DNA from 4 places in the Pseudomonas sp. LjRoot277 genome. Region 3 is predicted to be linked to each of the others. Evidence: predicted binding sites of a transcription regulator. Region 3 holds the regulator's gene; each other region holds the start of a gene.
The links. Region 3 encodes sigma-54, which starts transcription at its own class of promoters, with help from an activator protein. Its sites were predicted from a motif close to ANTGGCATNNANNTTGCTNT; they were not measured.
Positions count from the first base shown of each region.

Region 1: a site for sigma-54 is predicted at 2,833-2,852, ahead of glnK (P-II family nitrogen regulator). Genes of this name have one in related genera too.
Region 2: a site for sigma-54 is predicted at 1,999-2,018, ahead of glnA (glutamate--ammonia ligase). Genes of this name have one in related genera too.
Region 4: a site for sigma-54 is predicted at 2,555-2,574, ahead of ACSQ87_RS09740 (circularly permuted type 2 ATP-grasp protein). Genes of this name have one in related genera too.

Region 1 covers NZ_CAXURI020000001.1:342,398-346,591, reverse strand. Annotated here, with positions in the region: gene sutA (transcriptional regulator SutA) at 1-174, opposite strand, end outside; gene ACSQ87_RS01610 (secondary thiamine-phosphate synthase enzyme YjbQ) at 277-702, opposite strand; gene ACSQ87_RS01605 (ammonium transporter) at 915-2,252, opposite strand; gene glnK (P-II family nitrogen regulator) at 2,288-2,626, opposite strand; gene ACSQ87_RS01595 (accessory factor UbiK family protein) at 3,045-3,305, shown strand; gene ACSQ87_RS01590 (TylF/MycF/NovP-related O-methyltransferase) at 3,615-4,194, shown strand, end outside.
Region 2 covers NZ_CAXURI020000001.1:6,466,634-6,470,827, forward strand. Annotated here, with positions in the region: gene typA (translational GTPase TypA) at 1-190, opposite strand, end outside; gene thiI (tRNA uracil 4-sulfurtransferase ThiI) at 330-1,784, opposite strand; gene glnA (glutamate--ammonia ligase) at 2,115-3,521, shown strand; gene ACSQ87_RS29875 (DUF4124 domain-containing protein) at 3,822-4,194, shown strand, end outside.
Region 3 covers NZ_CAXURI020000001.1:5,860,583-5,864,776, reverse strand. Annotated here, with positions in the region: gene ACSQ87_RS27360 (HPr family phosphocarrier protein) at 1-132, opposite strand, end outside; gene rapZ (RNase adapter RapZ) at 148-1,005, opposite strand; gene ptsN (PTS IIA-like nitrogen regulatory protein PtsN) at 1,008-1,472, opposite strand; gene hpf (ribosome hibernation-promoting factor, HPF/YfiA family) at 1,485-1,793, opposite strand; gene ACSQ87_RS27340 (RNA polymerase factor sigma-54) at 1,868-3,361, opposite strand; gene lptB (LPS export ABC transporter ATP-binding protein) at 3,546-4,194, opposite strand, start outside.
Region 4 covers NZ_CAXURI020000001.1:2,052,352-2,056,545, reverse strand. Annotated here, with positions in the region: gene ACSQ87_RS09750 (transglutaminase family protein) at 1-154, opposite strand, end outside; gene ACSQ87_RS09745 (alpha-E domain-containing protein) at 151-1,101, opposite strand; gene ACSQ87_RS09740 (circularly permuted type 2 ATP-grasp protein) at 1,114-2,523, opposite strand; gene ACSQ87_RS09735 (ribonuclease E inhibitor RraB) at 2,925-3,266, opposite strand; gene ACSQ87_RS09730 (hypothetical protein) at 3,480-3,713, opposite strand; gene speE (polyamine aminopropyltransferase) at 3,883-4,194, opposite strand, start outside.

The DNA.
Region 1 (4,194 bases), 5.5 Mb from region 3:
GCTCGGCAGCTCATCGACCGATACCGCTGCCTTGGCTTTGCCTTTGGCGGTCGGAACGGGCGCTTCACCGCCATCGTCGTCAGCAACGTCTTCCGCTGCTGTTTCCAGACCTTCTTCGGTTTCGTCGTCGTCGCCTACTTCGAGGTCGTCGTTTTCCAGATCATCGTCGCTCATGTTCTACCTCATGACTTGCGAAAAGCAGATTAGTTATAGCCCAGCTTCGCCGTCTGTCGAAGGCCGCTGGAAAAAATTCTACAACCGCTGGCAACCAGCGGTTTATGCCTCTTCACCGTGCACGGTGGCGAGGACTTTACGGGCACCGCCAAAATCACGGTGCTCGCCCAGATAAACGCCTTGCCAGGTCCCCAGCGCCAGTCGGCCTGCCGAAATCGGCAAACTGAGCTGACAGCCAAGCACGCTGGCCTTGAAGTGCGCCGGGAGGTCGTCCAGGCCTTCGTCGTTATGCTCATAGCCGTCTGCTCCTTGTGGGATCAGACGATTGAAAAATCGTTCGAAGTCGCGACGTACCGCCGGATCGGCGTTCTCGTTGATGGTCAACGACGCCGAGGTATGCTGCAGCCACAAATGCAACAGACCGACCCGACATGCCTTGAGTTCAGGCAGGCCGGCGAGTAACTCGTCCGTTACCAGATGAAAGCCCCGGGGCCTCGCCCGCAGGGTAATCAGAGTCTGTTGCCACATACAGTTCTCCGCACGTTCGGGGCGCATTCTAGCGCGCTCTGGGAAAAAACAAAGGCCCTAATATTCCTTCAATCATGTAAGCCATTGGCCGCGGAAAAACGCTCGTCGTAAACGCCACTAAACATGTACGAAAAAACCTTTCAGCAGTTCCTTCACTGACAAACTCCAGACAAAAAAATGCCCGGCAAGCCGGGCATTTTTTTTGTGCGTACTTACAAGTTGTAGCCGCGTTCGTTGTGGAGTGCCAGATCGATGCCGACAGCCTCTTCTTCTTCGGTGATACGCAGACCCATGACAGCGTCCAGGACCTTGAGGATGATGAAGGTGACGATTGCGGTGTAGATCACCGTGAAGCCCACGCCTTTGCACTGAATCCAGACTTGTGCGGCGATGTCGGTGACGGTGCCGAAGCCGCCCAGCGACGGTGCAGCGAAGACACCGGTCAGGATCGCGCCGAGGATACCGCCGATACCGTGAACGCCGAAGGCGTCCAGGGAGTCGTCATAGCCGAGTTTGCGTTTCAGGGTGGTGGCGCAGAAGAAGCACACCACGCCGGCTGCCAGACCGATGACCAGAGCGCCCATCGGGCCCACGGTGCCAGCGGCTGGGGTGATTGCAACCAGACCGGCCACAACACCCGAAGCGATACCCAAGGCACTTGGTTTACCGTGAGTGATCCACTCGGCGAACATCCAGCCCAATGCAGCGGCGGCGGTTGCGATCTGGGTCACCAGCATCGCCATGCCGGCAGTGCCGTTGGCGGCTGCGGCGGAACCGGCGTTGAAGCCGAACCAGCCAAACCACAGCATGGCCGCGCCCATCAGGGTGTAACCGAGGTTGTGCGGCGCCATCGGGGTGGTCGGGAAGCCTTTGCGTTTGCCCAGTACCAGGCAGGCAATCAGACCGGCCACACCGGCGTTGATGTGCACCACGGTGCCGCCAGCGAAGTCCAGCACACCCCAGTCCCACAACAGGCCGCCGTTACCGGACCAGACCATGTGCGCGATAGGTGCATAAACCAAGGTGAACCAGACGCCCATGAAGATCAGCATGGCGGAGAACTTCATCCGCTCGGCGAAGGCACCGACGATCAGCGCAGGGGTGATGATGGCGAAGGTCATCTGGAAGGTGACGAACACCGCCTCAGGGAACAGCGCCGCAGGGCCGGTCAGGCTCGCTGGCGTGACACCGGCGAGGAACGCCTTGCCCATGCCACCGAAGAACGAGTTGAAGTTGATGACGCCCTGTTCCATGCCGGTGGTGTCGAACGCGATGCTGTAGCCATAAATGACCCACAGGATGCTGATCAGACCGGTAATGGCGAAGCACTGCATCATCACGGAAAGAATGTTTTTGGAGCGAACCATGCCGCCGTAGAACAGCGCGAGGCCGGGAATGGTCATGAACAGCACGAGGGCTGTCGAGGTCATCATCCAGGCAGTGTCGCCGGAATTGAGGACTGGGGCTGCCACTTCGTCTGCCGCCATAGCCAGGCTGGGCATTACGAGGGACAACAGGGCTCCTAGCCCTGCGAATTTACGCAGAGTCATATTGTTTTCTCCTGGGGCGTTGGGTTTGTGGCGGCTTAGATTGCGTCGGTATCGGTTTCGCCGGTACGGATGCGAATCGCCTGTTCCAGATTGACCACGAAGATCTTGCCGTCCCCGATCTTGCCGGTGTTGGCAGCCTTGGTTATCGCCTCGATAACCCGGTCCAGATCCTTGTCGTCAATGGCGACATCGATCTTCACCTTTGGCAGGAAATCGACCACGTACTCCGCGCCGCGGTACAGCTCGGTGTGACCCTTCTGCCGACCGAAGCCTTTGACTTCAGTAACGGTAATGCCCTGCACGCCGATCTCGGACAGCGACTCGCGTACGTCGTCCAGTTTGAACGGCTTGATGATGGCAGTGACTAGCTTCATGAAAACTCTCTCCCGAATTGGTGGACTTGCCCCAGGAAAACAAACCCGACTCAAGTCTAAGCGCAGTGCCTGGCTTTGTAACGCATCGTCGGCCTTACCTGCCCGTCCGACGCCTGCTAACCACTCCGCACGAAACACTTCCCCCGTTCCGCTTGGCGCACTGCATTCGTCACAGCGACTGCATCAGTGCATGGGTCACTACCGACTAAGCAGAAAGCTTGCCATCTCGCCAAAACCCACTGATTTCAAGCCTTTGGCCGCTGCTGCAAGCTCCTCCGCGCAAATGACCCGACGTATACGCACAACAACAGTGCGCGGCCGCCCGTCCGCATGCGCGAAAAGCGTGCACCCCTGGCGGCGAGATTGACTATAGACACTGCGTGATACACTGCCCGCCATTGTTGACAGGACATTTCCCATGCTCGCACCCAAAGACTTCCTCGATGCCCTGAGCGGCACCGCCTCCCGCCTCTTCAGCGGCGACACCCCACTGCCGAAAAGCGAAATCGAAAGCCAGTTCAAGGCGCTGTTGCAGAGCGGCTTCAGCAAGCTGGATCTGGTGAGCCGGGAAGAGTTTGATAGCCAGATGGTCGTGCTTGCACGGACCCGTGCACGGTTGGAGAGTCTTGAAGCGAAGGTGGCGGAGCTTGAAGCGAAGCTGAATCCGCCTGCCGAGTAACCCTCCCCTCGATCGCGCCTGCTCCGCGTGGGCATCCGCCTGAAAGATCTATGCTGCATTCGATATGCAGGCCGTTTCAAATACTCAGCTAAAGCCCTGGCCGTTGCGACCGATAGCATTGCAACAACGCATAAACGGTGACGACCTTGCAGTCGTTAACTGGCGGAAAGTTCTCATGAGCATGGGTGGGCAATCGACTGGCCAACCTGTGCGAAAAATCAGACTCACTATCAAGTTTTGAGCGACTTCTGACGGCTGCCTCTCCGAGAGCCATGGTTCTGTAAAAGCAAAAGAAGAATGGAGCTTTTAATGTCGTTACCTGAAGATTTTTCCCCCGCTAAATACTTAGAGCTTCACCCCGATGTCAGCAGGGCAGGGTACGATCCGGCCGATCACTACTTGAGATTCGGTTTGATGGAAGGGCGCGCTTACAAGGGTGACGCGCGTTACGTTGCAGAGAAAGAATACAATCCGCTGCATCCGAAAATCGAAGGCGCTTATCAATACGACGGGCTGGCTTCCAAACACAATCATGACTTCATGGTTGATCCCGCCTTTATGTCGGCCTATGGTCGCGGCGTCGCCGCAGCGGGCGGCGATTATAAATGGTTCTGGAGAGTTCATCTGGGGCTTTGGGCCGCAAGGTCAGCAGCCAAGTACACCGGAGACTTCGTGGAGTGTGGCGTGAATCGTGGCTTCTTGAGCTCCGCGATCATGCATGACCTGGATTGGAACAACACCGGAAGAACCTTTTATCTATTGGACACTTTTGCCGGTCTTGATGAACGTTACTTGTCGGATGACGAAAGGACCGCGGGCGTCTTTGAGCGCAATCGCAAAGAGCTCGCGTCTGGTTTTTACACAACCAATCTCGACTCGGTGAAACAAA
Region 2 (4,194 bases), 610 kb from region 3:
TGATGGCGGTGTTTTTCGCCAGAATGGTAATACCGCGTTCTTTCTCCTGGTCGTTGGAGTCCATCACGCGCTCGTCGTTGAGCTCGTTGCGCTCCAGGGTGCCGGATTGACGCAAGAGTTTGTCTACCAGGGTGGTCTTACCATGGTCAACGTGAGCAATGATGGCGATGTTGCGTAGATTTTCGATCACTTGTGTATCTCGATCAGAGGATTCGGTGTGCTGACAAGTCTTGGCAGCGATTTACAGTAGAGTCAGGCCTTGCCGTTACAGCTTGACGGCAGAGTCGGGGGGCCGGTGACGCAGGCCACAGGCATACAGCCCCGGGCTCTTAGCTCGGTCGATAAACGCGCACATTGGCATGCCCCTCACTGAGCAAATGGTGGGCATGCAGGCGACTCATCACGCCTTTGTCGCAATACAGCAGGTACTGGCGAGTAGGGTCCAGTTCCTTGAAACGAGCGTTCAATGCATAAAACGGCATCGTTTGTACCTCAATGCCAACGAGGCCCAGCGGGTCATCTTCAGCGGCATCCGGATGACGGATATCGATGACGATCTGACCAGCCAGCGCTTCGCTGACTTCTTCGATCTGCAAATCCTGGCCCAATTCGTCGATCACGCGATCGATCGGCACCAGTTTGGCGTTCTCGAGCGCACGCTCAAGTACTGCCATGTCGAACTGTTGTTCTTCGTACTCCACGCGTGGACGCTTGGCGTGGGTCTTGGGGTTCACCGAGATGACCCCGCAGTATTCCGGCATGTGCTTGGCGAAGTCGGCAGTACCGATTTCGTTGGCCAGGTCGATGATGTCCTGCTTGTGACTGGCGATCAGCGGACGCAAGACCAGCTTGTCGGTCACGCAGTCGATCACGGACAGGTTCGGCAACGTCTGGCTCGACACCTGGGAAATCGCTTCGCCGGTGACCAGCGCTTCGATGTCCAGCCGATCGGCAATACGGGAAGCAGCGCGCAACATCATACGCTTCAAAACTACGCCCATATGACTGTTATCGACTTTCCCGAGAATTTCTCCCAGTACTTCCTCGAACGGCACACTGACAAATAACACGCGTTGGGAGCTGCCGTACTTCTTCCAGATGAAATGCGCGACTTCCATGACGCCCAGTTCATGGGCTCGTCCGCCCAGATTGAAGAAGCAGAAATGGCTCATCAGCCCGCGGCGCATGATCTGGTAAGCGGCGACGGTGGAATCGAAGCCGCCGGACATCAGCACAAGTGTCTGTTCCAGGGCACCCAGCGGATAACCGCCGATGCTGTTGTGCTGGTTATGGATCACGAACAACCGTTTGTCGCGAATTTCGAGGCGGACTTCGATTTCCGGCTCTTTCAGCGAGATTCCGGCGGCGCCGCACTGACGACGCAGTTGGCTGCCGACATATTTCTCGACGTCCATCGAGCTGAATTCGTGCTTGCCGGCACGCTTGCAGCGCACCGAAAAGATCTTCCCGGCCAACGCATCACCGAAGTGCTGCTTGCACTTGGCGACGATGTCGTCGAAGTCGCCCAGCGGGTATTCATCGACCTGCAGGAAATGCGCGATGCCCGGCATGCAGCTCAGGCGCTCGGTCATCTCCTTCAGGGCTTTGGGCTCGCTGACGCGGGTTTCCAGCTCGAGATTGTCCCACACACCGTTCACCACCACAGCCGGGTCCAGGTCGCGGAGCACGGTACGGATATTTTTGGCCAACTGGCGGATGAAACGCATCCGTACCGGGCGGCTCTTGATGGTGATCTCGGGAAAGACTTTTACGATTAGTTTCATGAAAACAGCGCGCGCTGGGCCAGCCGAAAAAGGGGGGCGCGGATTATAGCGGAAATTGCTCAAGGTTTAACCAGTTAATGTGCAGAAGGTTTTGCGCGCACCAAAACAGGTCATTTGCTGAGTTTGACGCCACATTACAGGGCGCTATTTCCTGCTTTGCTCCGCTTTGCACCTTTATAAGCGTGAAATTGGGGCAAAAAACCCATGGTGGGGCACTGGCATGCAATTTGCTCCCTTGTGAGGCAGGTTGCCTTGGCAGAGTATTCGCGCCGGCATCACCCACATTCTAAGGGCATCCACTACTAAGCCCGAAGCCACCCGGAGGACACTATGTCGAAGTCGGTTCAACTCATCAAAGATCATGACGTCAAGTGGATTGATCTGCGCTTCACTGACACCAAAGGCACTCAGCACCACGTGACCATGCCGGCTCGCGACGCGCTGGATGAAGCTTTCTTCGAAGAAGGCAAAATGTTCGACGGTTCCTCCATCGCTGGCTGGAAAGGCATCGAAGCCTCCGACATGATCCTGATGCCGGACGACAGCACTGCCGTTCTCGACCCGTTCACCGAAGAGCCAACCCTGATTCTGGTTTGCGACGTGATCGAGCCTTCGACCATGCAAGGCTACGACCGTGACCCACGTGCGATCGCCAAGCGTGCCGAGGAATACCTGAAGTCGACCGGTATCGGCGACACCGTATTTGTTGGTCCAGAGCCTGAATTCTTCATCTTCGACGAAGTGAAGTTCAAGTCCGACATCTCCGGTTCCATGTTCAAGATCTACTCCGAACAAGGTTCGTGGATGTCCGACCAGGACGTGGAAGGCGGCAACAAAGGCCACCGTCCAGGCGTCAAAGGTGGCTACTTCCCGGTTCCGCCGTTCGACCACGACCACGAAATCCGTACCTCCATGTGCAACGCCATGGAAGAAATGGGCCTGGTCATCGAAGTTCACCACCACGAAGTGGCGACTGCCGGTCAGAACGAAATCGGCGTGAAGTTCAACACCCTGGTTGCCAAGGCTGACGAAGTTCAAACCCTGAAGTACTGCGTACACAACGTTGCTGATGCATACGGCCGCACCGCGACCTTCATGCCTAAGCCGCTGTACGGCGACAACGGTTCGGGTATGCACGTTCACCTGTCCATCGCCAAAGATGGCAAGAACACCTTCGCTGGCGAAGGCTATGCCGGCCTGTCCGACACCGCTCTGTACTTCATCGGCGGCATCATCAAGCACGGTAAGGCACTGAACGGCTTCACCAACCCGTCGACCAACTCCTACAAGCGTCTGGTCCCAGGTTTCGAAGCTCCAGTAATGCTGGCCTACTCGGCTCGCAACCGTTCCGCTTCGATCCGTATTCCTTACGTGTCCAGCCCTCGCGCTCGCCGTATCGAAGCTCGCTTCCCGGATCCAGCAGCTAACCCGTACCTGGCCTTCGCTGCCCTGGTAATGGCCGGCCTGGACGGTATCCAGAACAAGATCCACCCTGGCGACGCTGCTGACAAAAACCTGTATGACCTGCCGCCTGAAGAGGCGAAAGAGATCCCACAAGTTTGCGGCAGCCTGAAAGAAGCCCTGGAAGAGCTGGACAAAGGTCGTGCGTTCCTGACCAAAGGCGGCGTTTTCAGCGACGACTTCATCGACGCTTACATCGCTCTGAAAAGCGAAGAAGAAATCAAAGTACGTACCTTCGTACACCCACTGGAGTACGAGCTGTACTACAGCTGCTAATCCAGTAGCGCCTGCGCAAGCGGCGTGACAAAAAAGAGGCCTCCTTCGGGAGGCCTTTTTTTTGGGCGCGATTTCAACGGCTGACGACGTCCCCTGTGGGAGCGGGCTTGCTCGCGAAGGCAGTCTTTCAGCTGGCATTGATGGTGACTGACACTCCGCCTTCGCGAGCAAGCCCGCTCCCACAGTGGTTTTGTAGTGTTTGGGAGATTGCGATAAATCATGCCCAAATGTTAACGACTTGGGTCTATTGCCAGCCCTGACCTATGCTGCACCTCAATGCTTTCGTTTCTGGTCAATTTTATGGGTCGTGGTTTTCTACTGATATTGCTGCTGATCGCCCTGCCCGCCGCAGCGCAGATCTATAAGTACACCGACGCCGACGGCAACACCGCTTACAGCAACCAACCGCCCGATGGCGTGAAGGCTCAGCCGGTCGAGTTGCCACCGCTTAACAGGGTTGAGCCCCAAGCCCCTTCTGCGCCACCTGTCGAAGCCACCAGCCGCGAACAGCCGCTTAGCGCTTACGAGGTGCTGGAGCTGACCAACTTGCCCACTACCGAAGCACTGCGTGCCAACAACGGCACCTTCACCGTCAACGTTCTGATCAAACCCCGCCTGCAAGGCCCTCATCTGCTCAGGCTGTTGCTGGACGATCAACCTTACGGCCAGCCGA
Region 3 (4,194 bases):
GACCGTGGATTCCGGCGTGCGTCCTACTCTGATCGTGCAATCCTTGAATTCACCGGCGACGCCAACGAATTTTGCAGAAGCGCGGGCATGCAGGCCCAGCTTGTTGATGATTTCAATTTCCAGAGCAGGCATCGCGGTGTGAATCCTTTAGCTGAGGTCGCGGTGGCGAACCTGGACGTTCTTCAGGGATTTTTGCAGGGCCTGGCCCAGACGTTCGGTCAGGTAGACGGAGCGGTGATGGCCGCCGGTGCAGCCAATGGCAATGGTGACATAAGCGCGGTTGCTGGCGGCAAAGCGTGGTAGCCACTTGAGCAAGTAGGTGGAGATGTCCTGGAACATCTCTTCGACGTCCGGCTGTGCCGCCAGGTACTCGGCAACCGGTTGGTCAAGCCCGGATTGATCGCGCAACTCTGGTTTCCAGTAAGGGTTCGGCAGGCAGCGCACGTCGAACACCAGATCAGCGTCAACCGGCATGCCACGCTTGAAGCCGAAAGACTCCACCAGAAACGCCGTACCGGGTTCCGGCTGGTTAAGCAGGCGCAGCTTGATGGTATCTCGCAGCTGATACAGGTTCAGGTTGGTGGTGTTTACTTTGAGATCGGCGAGGTCGGCAATCGGCCCGAGCAGGGCGGTCTCATCGTTGATGGCCTCGGCCAGCGAGCGATTGGCATTGCTTAGCGGGTGACGACGGCGGGTTTCCGAGAAACGTTTGAGCAAGGTTTCTTCATCGGCGTCCAGATAAAGCACATCACACTGGATGTGCCGGCTGCGCACTTCTTCCAGCAGTTCGGGAAACCGCGACAAATGACTCGGCAAGTTACGCGCATCGATGGATACGGCAACCAGCGGTTGTGCCAGCTCGGTGTGAATCAACGCGCGTTCGGCCAGTTCCGGCAACAGACCGGCGGGCAGGTTGTCGATGCAGTAGTAGCCGTTGTCCTCGAGAACATCGAGTGCGGTACTTTTACCTGAGCCGGAGCGGCCACTGACGATGATCAAGCGCATGATTAATGACCGTTTTGCTCGTCCAGGACAACCTGATACAAGGCTTCATTGCTCGGGGCGCTGCGCAGTTTTTCGCGCACTTCCTTGCGGTCGAGCATGCTGGCGATCTGGCGCAGTAACTCCAGGTGCGCATCGGTAGCGGCTTCCGGGACCAGCAGAACGAACAGCAGGTCAACCGGGGCGCCGTCGATGGCGTCGAAATCTATGGGTGCATCAAGGTGCATCAGGGCGCTGATGGGTGAGGTACAGCCCTTCAGGCGGCAGTGGGGAATGGCGATGCCGTTGCCAAAACCGGTTGAACCGAGTTTTTCACGGGCAATCAGAGCCTCGAAGACATCTTGCATCTCCAGATCCGGCACTTCTTTGTGGATAAGGTTGGCAATTTGCTCGAGGGCTTTCTTTTTACTGCCGCCCGGCACGTTCACGAGGGAACGGCCGGGGGTCAGGATACTTTCAAGTCGGATCATGGGTTGGGAGTGTTAACGACCGGTCGCGCCCTGAAGGAGGCTTTGGGTCTTTTCCTTATGCTTTTTGAGTTGTTTATCCAGCTTGTCGGTCAGTGCGTCGATCGCCGCGTACATATCGGTATGCTCCGCGTTTGCGACCACTTCATTGCCGGGAATATGCAGCGTGGCTTCGATTTTCTGCTTGAGCTTTTCGACCGTCATCGTGACCTGCACGTTGGTGATCTTGTCGAAATGCCTCTCTAATCGTTCGAGTTTTTCGCCGATGTAGGTGCGAAGAGGTTCGGTCACTTCCAGTTGGTGTCCACTGATGTTGACTTGCATACAGCTTCTCCTTCGTTGCCAGTGCATAAAGCGGCAGGCAGAAATGCCTGCCACTGGAACGCTGTGGCGTGGCTCTACATCAACCGCTTACGTTCGCTCGAAGGCGCGATCCCGAGGGATTCGCGGTACTTGGCGACGGTGCGGCGAGCCACCTGAATGCCTTGTGCCTCCAGTAAACCAGCGATCTTGCTGTCACTCAACGGCTTTTTCTGATTTTCCGCGGCAACCAGTTTTTTGATGATCGCGCGGATCGCCGTGGACGAGCATTCACCGCCCTCGGAGGTGCTGACGTGGCTGGAGAAAAAGTATTTCAGTTCATATATGCCCCGTGGGGTATGCATGAATTTCTGCGTGGTCACCCGTGAAATCGTCGACTCGTGCATGCCCACCGCTTCGGCGATGTCATGCAGGACCAGCGGTTTCATGGCTTCGTCGCCGTATTCAAGAAAGCCGCGCTGATGCTCGACGATCTGAGTGGCGACTTTCATCAGGGTTTCGTTGCGGCTTTGCAGGCTCTTGATGAACCAGCGGGCCTCTTGCAACTGATTGCGCATGAAGGTGTTGTCGGCGCTGGTGTCGGCGCGGCGTACGAAACCGGCGTATTGAGCGTTGACCCGCAGTCGTGGCACGGATTCCTGGTTCAGCTCCACCAGCCAGCGCTCGTTGTCCTTGCGTACGATCACGTCGGGAACGACGTATTCGGCTTCGCTGGACTCGATTTGCGAGCCTGGGCGCGGGTTGAGGCTCTGCACCAGTTCAATCACCTGGCGCAGTTCGTCTTCCTTGAGCTTCATGCGACGCATCAGCTGGCTGTAATCGCGGCTGCCGAGCAGGTCGATGTAATCGGTGACCAGGCGTTTGGCCTCGACCAGCCAAGGCGTCTTGGCGGGCAACTGGCGCAATTGCAGCAGCAGGCATTCGCCCAGGTTGCGGGCGCCGATGCCGGCCGGTTCGAATTGCTGGATGCGGTGCAGGACGGCTTCGATTTCGTCCAGTTCGATGTCCAGTTCCGGGTCGAAGGCTTCGAGAATCTCCTCGAGGGTTTCGTCCAGGTAGCCCTGATTGTTGATGCAGTCGATCAGGGTCACGGCGATCAGGCGATCGGTGTCGGACATCGGGGCCAGGTTCAGTTGCCACAACAGATGGCTTTGCAGGCTTTCGCCGGCCGATGTCCGGGTGGTGAAGTCCCACTCGTCGTCATCGTTGCTCGGCAGGCTGCTGGCGCTGGTCTGGTAGACGTCTTCCCACGCGGTATCGACGGGCAGTTCGTTGGGGATGCGCTCGTTCCAGTCGCCTTCCTCGAGGTTATCAACCGTCGGGGCGGTTTCCTGGTAGGAGGGTTCCTGAATGTCGACGTTGGGTTGCTGTTCGGCTTTGTCGGCCAAGGGGTCGGCGTTATCGAAGTCGTCGCCTTCTTCCTGGCGTTCGAGCATCGGATTGGACTCCAGGGCCTCCTGGATTTCCTGTTGCAGGTCCAGGGTCGACAATTGGAGCAGGCGGATGGCCTGTTGCAGCTGCGGTGTCATCGTCAGCTGCTGGCCCATTCTCAAGACTAGCGATGGTTTCATGGCAGGGGCTTAACACCTTATTCGCCGGCGCACATGCGCCATCCACTACAGGGCGCCGGAGCGCCAAACATAAGCAAATTATATGCCCGAAACTGCAGCGTTTGCCTAGAGCGCTGTAACAATAAAAAAATGTTGATTTTTTATCGAGACAAGCGCCCGAGCAACCAGCCAGACACCTCAGTGCTTACAGGCGGAACTCATGGCCCAGATACACTTCCTTGACCAGGTCGTTGGCCAGGATGGTGGCAGAGTCACCTTCGGCGATCAGCTGGCCATCATTGACGATGTAGGCGGTTTCGCAGATATCCAGGGTTTCACGGACGTTGTGGTCAGTGATCAGCACGCCAATGCCCTTGGCCTTGAGGTGATAGATGATCTGTTTGATATCGCCCACCGAAATCGGGTCCACGCCGGCGAACGGTTCGTCGAGCAGGATGAATTTCGGGTTGGTGGCCAGTGCCCGGGCGATTTCCACGCGGCGGCGTTCACCACCGGACAGGCTCATGCCGAGATTGTCGCGGATGTGGCTGATGTGGAATTCCTGCAACAGGCTTTCCAGCTCTTTGCGACGACCGCCCTTGTCGAGTTCCTTGCGGGTCTCGAGGATCGCCATTATGTTGTCGGCTACCGAGAGTTTGCGGAAGATCGATGCTTCTTGCGGAAGATAGCCGATGCCGGCCTTCGCACGACCGTGCATAGGCTGGTGGCTGACATCCAGGTCGTCAATCAGTACGCGGCCCTGATCGGCCTGTACCAGGCCGACAATCATGTAAAAGCAGGTGGTCTTGCCGGCGCCGTTGGGACCCAGCAGGCCGACGATCTGACCGCTGTCG
Region 4 (4,194 bases), 3.8 Mb from region 3:
CGAGTTGCGCACGCACCGGGCGCGGCAAGTCGAGCTGCCAGCTGAGCACGTGCTGGCGCTCGCTGTCGTGGGGTGTCAGTCGCAGGTACTGGATGCTCGCCCGCACCTGATCTTCATAGTGATAGGTGGTCTCGTGGCTAATGGAAAGTCTCATGCAGCCTCCAGGTAGGAACTGTGTATGGCGTTACCCAACTGGCGCACCAGCGGGATGAACTCGGTCAGCCAGGCGTGCAGGCCTTCGTCGAGAATTTCGGTGATGCCGGTGTAACGCAGGCGCGCGTCAATTTCCGCTGCCAGACGTTGCGCGGGACGGCCGTTGGCCCCCGGCAGCTGGGCAAGGATCTGGTCGATTTCTTCGGTGCAGGCCCGCAGCGAACGCGGAACGTCTGCGCGCAACAACAGCAACTCAGCCACATGCCGGGCGCCGGGTGCGTCGCGGTAGATCTCGGTGTAGGCCTCGAACGAGGACAACGCCCGCAGCAAAGCACTCCACTGGTAATAGGCGTGAGCGGTGCCATCGCTGACCGCTTCGGCCTGATCACCAGCCATTTCGTAGCGGGCGTCGAGCAGGCGCAACGTGTTGTCGGCCCTTTCGATAAACGTCCCCAGACGAATAAAGCGGAACGCGTCGTTACGCATGATCGTGCCGTAGGACGCGCCGCGGAACAGGTGGGAACGTTCCTTGATCCACTCGCAGAAACGGCTCATGCCGTATCGACTCAAGCCCTGATCGGCAATCCCGCGGATTTCCAGCCAGGTGGCATTGATGTTTTCCCACATGTCGGCGGTGATTCGCCCACGTACCGCATGGGCACTGGCCCGCGCGGCGCCGAGGCAGCTGTAGATGCTCGCCGGATTGGCCGCGTCCAGGGCGAAGAAATGCAGCAGCCGTTCGGCGTGCAATTCGCCGTGGCGCTCCAGGTAATCGTCCAGGGTGCCGGTGATCAACAACGGCATGGCGAGTTCATGCAGGCCGTCACCACGGCCATCCTGTGGCATCAGCGACAGCGAATAACTGATGTCGAGCATCCGTGCGAGGTTTTCCGCCCGCTCCAGGTAACGCGACATCCAATACAAATCCGAGGCAGTTCTACTTAACATGGCAGGCTTCCTTCAATCCTCGACCACCCAGGTGTCCTTGGTTCCACCGCCCTGGGATGAATTCACCACCAGAGAGCCTTCGCGCAGGGCAACACGGGTCAAACCGCCGGGCACAACCCGGGTTTCGCGGCCAGACAATACAAACGGACGCAGGTCGATGTGGCGTGGAGCAATGCCGTTTTCGACAAAGGTCGGACAGGTCGACAGGGACAACGTCGGTTGCGCGATGTACGCGTGGGGCTTGGCTTTGATCCGCGCGCGGAAAGACTCGATTTCCGCCGCCGTCGCCGCCGGCCCCACCAGCATTCCGTAACCGCCGGAGCCCTGGGTTTCCTTGACCACCAGTTCCGGAAGATTGGCCAGTACGTGGGACAGTTCAGAGGGATTACGACACTGCCACGTCGGCACATTCTTCAGAATCGGCTCTTCATCCAGATAGAAACGGATCATGTCCGTGACGAATGGATACACCGACTTGTCGTCCGCGACCCCAGTGCCGATGGCATTTGCCAGCACCACGTTGCCGGAGCGGTACGACGACAGCAGCCCTGGCACGCCAAGCATCGAGTCCGGGTTGAACGCCAGCGGATCGAGGAATGCGTCGTCGAGGCGACGGTAGATCACGTCGACGGCTTTCGGTCCGTCCGTGGTGCGCATGAACACCTTGTCATCCCGCACGAACAGGTCCGCGCCTTCCACCAGTTCAACGCCCATTTCCCGCGCCAGAAACGCATGTTCAAAGAACGCGCTGTTGAAACGACCCGGCGTCAGTACCACCACGCTCGGGTTATCAATCGGGCTGGAGCTTTTCAGGGTGTCGAGCAACAGGTTCGGATAGTGGTCGATAGGGGCAATGCGCTGGGCCGCGAACAGCTCGGGGAACAACCGCATCATCATCTTGCGGTCTTCCAGCATGTAGCTGACGCCGCTCGGTGTACGAAGGTTGTCTTCAAGCACGTAGTACGTACCGTCGCCATCGCGTACCAGATCGACCCCGGAGATGTGGGAATAGATATCGCGGTGCAAATCCAGCCCTTGCATCGCCAACTGGTATTGCTCGTTGGCCAGCACTTGCTCGGCCGGGATGATGCCGGCCTTGATGATGCGTTGCTCGTGATAGAGGTCGGCGAGGAACATGTTCAACGCCTTGACCCGCTGAATGCAGCCGCGCTCGACAACTCGCCATTCACTGGCGGGGATGCTGCGGGGGATGGTGTCGAAGGGAATCAGGCGCTCTGTCCCTTGCTCATCACCATAGAGCGTGAATGTAATCCCGGCGCGATGAAATAACAGATCGGCCTCGCGTCGCCGTTGTGCCAAAAGCTCGTCAGGCGTTTCGGCCAGCCAACGGGCAAACTCCCGATAATGCGGGCGGACCTGGCCGCCGGCATCGTACATCTCATCAAAATAGGTGCGGATCATGCCGTACTCCTTGTCACCCGGACATCTGGGCTTCGCAAAGCCCGTGCCATCGGCATAAACGCTTTGATATCAATCAGTTGGATAATCGCACTGCACGCACCGCACCAATCCTGTGCGGTAAATGCCCCCACCCGATCGCCCCCGCTTCATTGCGAAGCAATGTTGTCGCCTATCACCAGCATAGCCAGAGTTGATTTCACTGCCCGGGAGTCGATGCGGATAATCCGCGCATTCGCTGAAAATCTTGACGAACTTCCCTTTAGCCGCCTGTTTAGGCGGTTTTTTTTTGCGTTTTTGAAACGTTATGAATCAAAAACACGATCAAGATCTTTCCAAACCCCACAAACGAAAACGGCCAACCCTGAGGTCAGCCGTTGCTGAGTGTTGTCACTGTTCATAAGTTATGCGAGTCGCCCTCGTACCTCCTGCTTGACGCCCCATCCTTCGATGATGCCGCCCAAAGGCTCGACCACCGCCTCGAAATCCTGCTCAAAATCGCCGATGCCGTCATAAGTGGCGTACATCACTTTGCTCAGTTCCAGGTACCACGCGCCGTCATCGCGCACGCTGATTTGCGCATTCAAGGATTCACCACAGTAATGCCCTGCCGCCCTGCGTGCCCGCTCCTCGTCCGGGAAAATGGCGTAGAACTCGATGGGATGGAATCGTGAAAAGTCAAAACCGCCTTCTTTCATGCGGCGCAAGACGCTGGTGCTGATGTCTTCTTGATAGGCTGTGCTCATGAAACGTCCCCCTCAGACTGATGGATAGACTTTCCGTATTCCCGGCACTCGCAACCGAAAGGGGCGAGCGATGCGGCAACAACGTTGCCGGTGGGAAGCAAGCATGTAGCTGACAAGACCAGACCTTAGCGATCCGTTCGCTGATCTCGATTGCAGAGTAGCCTCAAGATTGAGCCGCTGCCAAGGCCTGGTTAGGAATGTGACAGGAGATGTTCAGATTGGCGTGATGCTGAGGATTTCAATGCTGTTCTGGGTTTTCAGACTTTTGACAGTCGGATCATCGGCGCGCCCTTCCAGATCGTTGAGGTCCAGTTCGGCAGCCACAGGCAGACACCGGGCGCGAATGAGCTTCGCAGCTTGCTCGTTGTTCGGGCATTCATCGCTCTCGAACACCTCGTCAACTTGTTCACCGTGATCATCAACGAAAGTGACTTTCCACTTTTGCATCAGGTGCCTCCTCGATAAAACCCATGGATGGGCTTACATGTATCTCGACATTCGTCCCCGGCCAATCGTTCAACCGGACCTTCTACATCTTTAAGTGAAGCATGAAAAAAGGGCCGTCTCCGGTGTGTTTTCACACAACCTGAGAGGGCCCTTTCTGGCTTGCCCGATATCAGTCGTTGCTAGGCTTGTTCACAGCCTGCAGGACATATTGCGGCAAGGCGAACGCACCGATGTGGATTTCCGGGTTGTAGTAGCGGGTGATGATGCCGCTGCCGGCGAAGCGCTGCTGCAGGGTTTCGCGGGACAATTTGCGATAGGCGGTATTGGTCGCGCCCCAGGCGAAGGTCATGGCGCCGCCGATGTAGGTCGGCACGGCCGCCTGATAGAAGTGCCAGTCCGGGAACAGGCTGCGCAGGCGCCCGGCGGTGGTTTTGACTTCTTCGATTTGCATGAACGGCGTGCCGTTCTGGGTCACCAGGAT